Regions from separate parts of the Klebsiella sp. B345 genome, predicted to be linked through region 2. Evidence: predicted binding sites of a transcription regulator. Region 2 holds the regulator's gene; the other holds the start of a gene.

Region 1 (3,418 bases), 440 kb from region 2:
GGACTCGGTTTCGCCATTGCCCGCGAGGATCCAGGCGGCGGGGATCTGGTGATGTTCGGCCAGAGCAAGATGCAGCTGCTGATAATCAAGATCGGGGTAATGCTGGGCGCACGCGAGGTTATCGATCAGCGCGCGCCTGAGGCTTTCCGGCATGCCGGCCGGATTAATATTGGCGCTAAAATCCAGCAGCTGTTCCGCCGTAATCCCCAGCAGCGCTGCGGCTTCCCGGGTATTACCGCCATGCGCGCTCTTCAGTAGCGCCATTTCCTGCTCCCGTATTGATTAACCGCGTCTTGCCAGCGTTGCGCCATCAGCGAAGTAGGCTTTGATCCCTGCAAGAATGGACTCGGCAACCTGTTGCTGGAAGGTGGCGGTTTTCAGCTTACGCTCTTCTTCAACGTTACTGATAAACGCCGTCTCCACGAGGATCGACGGAATATCCGGCGCTTTCAGCACCGCAAAGCCCGCCTGCTCGACCTGGTTTTTATGCAGGTTATTCACTTTACCCATTTTTTGCAGCACCGCTTTCCCAAATTTCAGGCTATCGGCGATGGTCAGCGACTGCACCATATCGAACATCGTATGGTCGACGTAGCGATCGCCGCTCTTGCTGACGCCCCCCACCAGGTCAGAGGCGTTCTGGGTTTGCGCGAGATACTTAGCGGCGGTACTGGTCGCCCCTTTGGTCGACAGGGCAAAGACCGAAGAACCCCGTGGCTGCCGGCTGGTAAAGGCATCGGCGTGAATGGAGACGAACAGATCGGCGCGCTGTTTTTGCGCCTTGGCAACGCGCACCTTTAACGGAATGAAGACATCTTCATTGCGGGTCATGTAGGCCCGCATATTGCCCTCTTTTTCGATTAACGCCCGTAGCCGGCGGGCAATCTGCAGCACCACGTCTTTCTCGCGGGTATGGTATTTGCCTACCGCGCCGGAATCTTCGCCGCCGTGGCCCGGATCGAGCATGATCACAATCGGCCGATCGCGCCCGGCTTTCCCCGGCTTCGGGCCGCTCTCCGCAGGCGGCACCTGCCGTTCGAGGTCGCCTTTGTTGTAATCTTCCAGCAGGGCCAGCAGAGGATCCTGCACATCGGTGGCGTTGGACGGATAGAGATCCATCACCAGACGCTCTTTAAAGCCGGCCACCGGCGCCAGGGCAAACAGTTGCGGTTTGACGTTTTGCTTCAGCTCAAACACCATCCGTACGGTCTGGGGATCAAATTGCCCGACGCGCGCGGATTTAATATAGGGATCGTCATCGCGGATGCTCCCCCCCATGCCTTTTAGCACGGAGTTCAGGTTCACCCCTTCCAGATCCACCACCAGCCGTTCCGGATTGCTCAAAGCAAACTGCCGGTATTTCAGCACATGATTAGATTCTACCGTCACGCGGGTATAGGTTGACGACGGCCAGACGCGGACGTCGACGACCTGCGCCGCCGCAGCAAAACCGATCGGGCTGACGCTCATTAACCACATCGCACCCGCCCCTTTTAACAGGCGACGGCGGCTTAATCCTGACTTGTATCCCGGCATGCCACTCCCAAGCAATAAAACGTACTGGTATTCAAAACAAACAGATTGACCAGAAACTTTAACCAAAGCGGCATAACCTGTCATCAATAAAAGGGTAAACAAACTTAGAGAACGCGTATTTGGCCACAGATTATTATCAATTTAGCCCTAAATTTGGGCTTGCGTTTAATCGCAAAACAGAATAAAAATACACTTATTACGAATAATCATGCATTGAGGGTTTGTCATGGTGAAGGAACGTCGCACCGAACTGGTAGAAGGATTCCGCCATTCAGTCCCCTATATTAACGCCCATCGGGGAAAAACGTTTGTCATCATGCTTGGCGGTGAAGCGATTGAGCATGAAAATTTCTCCAGCATAGTCAATGACATTGGTCTGTTACACAGCCTGGGCATCCGCCTGGTGGTGGTCTATGGCGCCCGTCCGCAGATTGATGCCAATCTGTCGGAGCACCGTCACGAACCGGTCTACCATAAACAGACCCGCGTAACCGACGCCAAAACCCTCGAACTGGTGAAGCAGGCTGCCGGTATGCTGCAGCTGGAAATTACCGCGCGCCTGTCGATGAGCCTGAACAATACCCCGTTACAGGGCGCCCATATTAACGTGGTGAGCGGCAACTTTATTATCGCCCAGCCGCTGGGCGTTGATGACGGCGTTGATTATTGCCATAGCGGGCGCATTCGTCGCATCGATGAAGAAGCTATCCATCGTCAGCTGGATAACGGCGCCATCGTCCTGATGGGACCGGTTGCCGTTTCGGTGACCGGCGAAAGCTTCAATCTGACCTCGGAAGAGATCGCCACCCAACTGGCGATTAAGCTGAAAGCCGAGAAAATGATCGGCTTCTGCTCCTCGCAAGGCGTTTACAACCAGGATGGCGAGATTGTTCCCGAGCTCTTCCCAAACGAAGCCCAGGTTCGGGTGGAAGAGCTGGAAGCGGAAGAAGATTACAACTCCGGCACGGTGCGTTTTCTGCGTGGCGCAGTGAAAGCCTGTCGTAGCGGCGTCCGTCGCTGCCACCTGATCAGCTATCAGGAAGATGGCGCACTGTTGCAGGAGCTGTTCTCACGCGACGGCATCGGGACCCAGATCGTGATGGAGAGTGCGGAGCAGATTCGCCGCGCCACCATTAACGATATCGGCGGGATCCTCGAACTGATTAGCCCGCTGGAGCAACAGGGGATTCTGGTGCGCCGCTCCCGTGAGCAGTTGGAAATGGAGATCGATAAGTTCACCATTATTCAGCGCGATAACACCACCATTGCCTGCGCCGCACTTTATCCGTTCCCGGAAGAGAAAATCGGTGAAATGGCCTGCGTGGCGGTGCATCCGGATTACCGTAGTTCATCCCGCGGCGAAGTGCTGCTGAACCGGATTGCCACCCAGGCGAAACAGATGGGGCTGAGCAAACTGTTTGTTCTCACCACCCGCAGCATTCACTGGTTCCAGGAGCGCGGCTTCACGCCAGTGGATATCGACCTGCTGCCGGAAAGTAAGAAAGAGATGTACAACTATCAGCGCCGTTCAAAAGTGATGATGGCCGACCTCGGCTAAAGCAACCTTCCCGGATAACGACGTAAACGCCGTATCCGGGCTACTGCCGACTATTGATGACTGGCGAAGATATCCGCCAGCCCACTGCGCCGCTCGGTGCGGGCAACGATGGCCTGGAGCAGTACCTGCTCGTCGGCATACATCGATAAACGCTGTTTTGCGCGGGTGATCGCGGTATAGACCAGCTCGCGGGTCACCAGCGGGACGCTCTTCGCTGGCAGAATCAGTGCCGCATGATCAAACTCTGAACCTTGTGATTTATGCACCGTCATCGCCCACGCGGTGTCATGCTCTGGCAAACGACTCGGCTGTACCGACTTGATA
Region 2 (3,418 bases):
GGCTGGGAGAAGAAACGCGCGTACTGACCATCGCCTTCCACGTAAGCACATTCCACCACCCCTTTTTCGCCTTGCATTGCCCGAACTAAGGACAAGCCGAAACGTGCGGCAGCCTGGCCCATCGAAAGCGTCGCCGAACCGCCACCGGCTTTTGCTTCCACCACTTCGGTGCCGGCGTTCTGGATACGTTTTGTCAGGTCGGCAACTTCCTGATCGCTGAAGCTCACGCCCGCAATCTGTGACAGTAACGGCAGGATCGTCACGCCGGAGTGGCCGCCAATCACCGGGACTTCGATATCTGATGCCGATTTATCTTTTAGCTCAGCCACAAAGGTGTTCGAACGGATGATGTCCAGCGTGGTCACGCCAAACAGTTTGTTCTTGTCGTAAACGCCGGCTTTTTTCAGCACTTCTGCAGCAATGGCCACCGTGGTATTCACCGGATTGGTAATAATACCGATGCAGGCCTGCGGGCAGGTTTTCGCAATCTGTTGTACCAGATTCTTCACAATGCCGGCGTTAACATTAAATAAATCGGAGCGATCCATGCCTGGCTTACGGGCTACGCCAGCAGAAATCAACACGACATCCGCCCCGACAAGCGCTGGAATGGCGTCTTCACCGCAGAAACCTTTAATTTTCACATCGGTAGGAATATGGCTAAGATCAACCGCCACGCCCGGCGTGACCGGAGCAATGTCGTACAACGAGAGTTCTGAACCTGAAGGCAGTTGGGTCTTAAGTAGTAGGGCAAGCGCCTGGCCAATTCCACCAGCAGCGCCGAGGACTGCAACTTTCATCCTAAACTCCTTATTATGGTTAATATCGTCTTTCGTTATTCCGTCGCCTGGACCTTAATTCACAAGATAAACAATTACAATCAGTATGGTTGAATAATGCGGACTGTTGCTCAGTGATGCATCAGCTTCGCATTTTCATCCTTGAGGGTGACTACCCGGCACAATACTTCACCGGATCGACTATTGGTTACAATACACCCAGCCTGCTCGGCAAAACAACATCATTCTCATAACAATTAATTTACTTTTACAGCGATTTACGGGCTGTGATGAAGGCATGTTCCTTCGCAGGGTTATTTGCTAAAATATGCCCCCTTCATAACATTATTTACTTTATCCCTCTGCGGATTATTTGCATAAAAATTCATTACTATGCATAATGATGTTGTTTTTACCACCATAATTTGGGTGACTTATGCGAAGTTCGGCAAAACAAGAAGAACTGGTTAAAGCGTTTAAACTGCTGCTTAAAGAAGAAAAGTTCAGCTCTCAAGGCGAGATTGTCCAAGCGCTGCAGGAAGAAGGTTTCGATAATATTAACCAATCGAAAGTCTCCCGCATGCTGACAAAATTTGGCGCGGTGCGTACCCGGAACGCCAAAATGGAGATGGTCTATTGCCTGCCTGCCGAACTTGGCGTCCCGACAACCTCCAGCCCACTGAAGAATCTGGTCCTCGATATCGACTATAACGATGCCGTGGTAGTGATTCATACCAGCCCAGGTGCTGCGCAGTTGATTGCCCGCCTGCTGGACTCCCTCGGCAAAGCGGAAGGCATTCTTGGCAGTATTGCCGGTGATGACACCATCTTTACCACCCCGGCCAGAGGATTTACCGTCAAAGATCTGCACGACGCAATTTTGGTGCTGTTCGAACAAGAACTGTAAGCCCCTTCCCTCTGGCGCCCGCCAGGGGGCTCACTCAAAAACGCAGCATTTCTTTAACATTTAGTGTGGTTTTCCGCCTCTATACATTCCTTTACCGAATGACTGCGTCTAAAACGCACAAAATATCAAATTAACCTATCCATATGATTTTATTCGCTATAACACCTAGTCATGGCGAAAAAATGACATTCCTAATACTTATACGTTATAAAAACGACAATTCCTTGCAATTATTTACTCATAAAACAATTAGCACGGTATTAATATTTTCAGTGATTAGTGTATACTTGATTTTGTGATGAGGGTCACGAAACAAAGAGCCCTCAATAATAAGATTCGACGAGGTGAACATCATGAAAATCAAAACAACTGTAGCTGCACTCAGCATTCTGTCGGTTCTCTCCTTTGGCGCTTTCGCCGCTGACTCGATTAATAGCGAGCAGGCGCAAGGCCGTCAGTCAATCGGCACCGTTTCCGTCGGCGCGGTGAGCGCATCTCCGATGGATATGCATGAAATGCTGAACCAGAAAGCTCAGGAAGAAGGTGCTTCTTCCTATCGCATTATCGAAGCCCGCACCGGTGACCACTGGCACGCAACGGCTGAGCTTTATAAATAAGATTTAACGATTGTCGGTTATTAACTGAATACGAATATTCCCAGCGGCCCAGGTTCATATGACACCTCCCGCCGCTGCAACATTATGGTTGGAGTAAAGATTATGAAAAGTGCAATGATCATCGCATCCCTGGGCCTGGCTTCCGTTCTCTCCTTCGGCGCGAATGCCGCCGTGAACCAGGTCAGCGCAGAACAAGCTCAAAATCTGCAGTCTATGGGTACCGTGTCTGTTTCTCAGGTAGGCAGCGCCCCGATGGATATGCGTCAGGAACTGGCGGCGAAAGCCGAGAAAGAAGGCGCAAGCAGCTACCGCATTATTGAAGCCCGTACCGGCGATAGCTGGCACGCTACAGCTGAGTTGTACAAATAAACCCTCGTCGTCTATTCCGACGACTTGCCCCCGCCTGTCGGGGGCTTTTTTTATGCCTGTCTGGCATTAAAGCGTAGCTCCCCTTCCAGCTCTTCTTCCGCTTCATCAAACAGCAATATCAACGCCCCAAAGCGCCGACGCTGCTTATCACTCAAGTGAATAAACTCAATCTCCAGCGGCAACGGCAGCAGTCCTCCGGTAACCACTTCCCACAAAGAGTCCAGATTATTCACCTTGTCACGATTGAGCGTGAAGGTCCGTGAGAATTCACGATAGAAATCCTGCTGTTCGGCTATATCATCGAAATCAAAGGTATAGATAGTCATCGCCCGCACCCTGTCAATATCGCGCTATTGTCACCCGTCCCGATACTCTTTCTGCGCCGGGTTTTCCACCCGCTCTCCTGTACACAACGTAAACGTCCTCGACGCTTAAGTATAGTGATAAAAAAACCGACGCTTCAGGCGTCGGTTCAGAGGGTTAGCTGTTGGTGAGAGCTTGCTGGTATTTCCGCAGCATCTCCACCAGCCTTCGAACGGGTTCGGTCACCTGCGGTGACGCTTCCCAGAGCTGCAGTTTTTCCTGATAAACATCCAGCTCCTCTAACAAGCGAGCAAAATAGCGACGCCGCTTATCATCATTACTGGCAGAAATCACATGATCGGCGGTACGCCGCAGCTGACGGTGGAACGCCGACAGATCGTCGTTCACCGGTACTGGCGCATCCCTCAGGCGTTGATGAGCAA

What was found. The regulator ArgR, encoded in region 2, controls arginine synthesis, uptake and breakdown. The targets are predictions, from matches to a motif close to ANTGAATAAAAATACANT.
Region 1: argA (amino-acid N-acetyltransferase) is a predicted target of ArgR. The motif match lies at 1,713-1,730, and genes of this name have one in related genera.

The regions. Positions count from the first base shown of each region.
Region 1 is NZ_CP180443.1:1,990,138-1,993,555, forward strand. It holds gene cobD (threonine-phosphate decarboxylase CobD) at 1-264, opposite strand, end outside; gene amiC (N-acetylmuramoyl-L-alanine amidase AmiC) at 283-1,536, opposite strand; gene argA (amino-acid N-acetyltransferase) at 1,763-3,094, shown strand; gene recD (exodeoxyribonuclease V subunit alpha) at 3,145-3,418, opposite strand, start outside.
Region 2 is NZ_CP180443.1:2,426,072-2,429,489, forward strand. It holds gene mdh (malate dehydrogenase) at 1-800, opposite strand, end outside; gene argR (transcriptional regulator ArgR) at 1,216-1,686, shown strand; gene yhcN (peroxide/acid stress response protein YhcN) at 2,040-2,303, shown strand; gene yhcN-B (DUF1471 family stress response protein YhcN-B) at 2,406-2,672, shown strand; gene ACMYSO_RS11425 (barstar family protein) at 2,723-2,998, opposite strand; gene aaeB (p-hydroxybenzoic acid efflux pump subunit AaeB) at 3,153-3,418, opposite strand, start outside.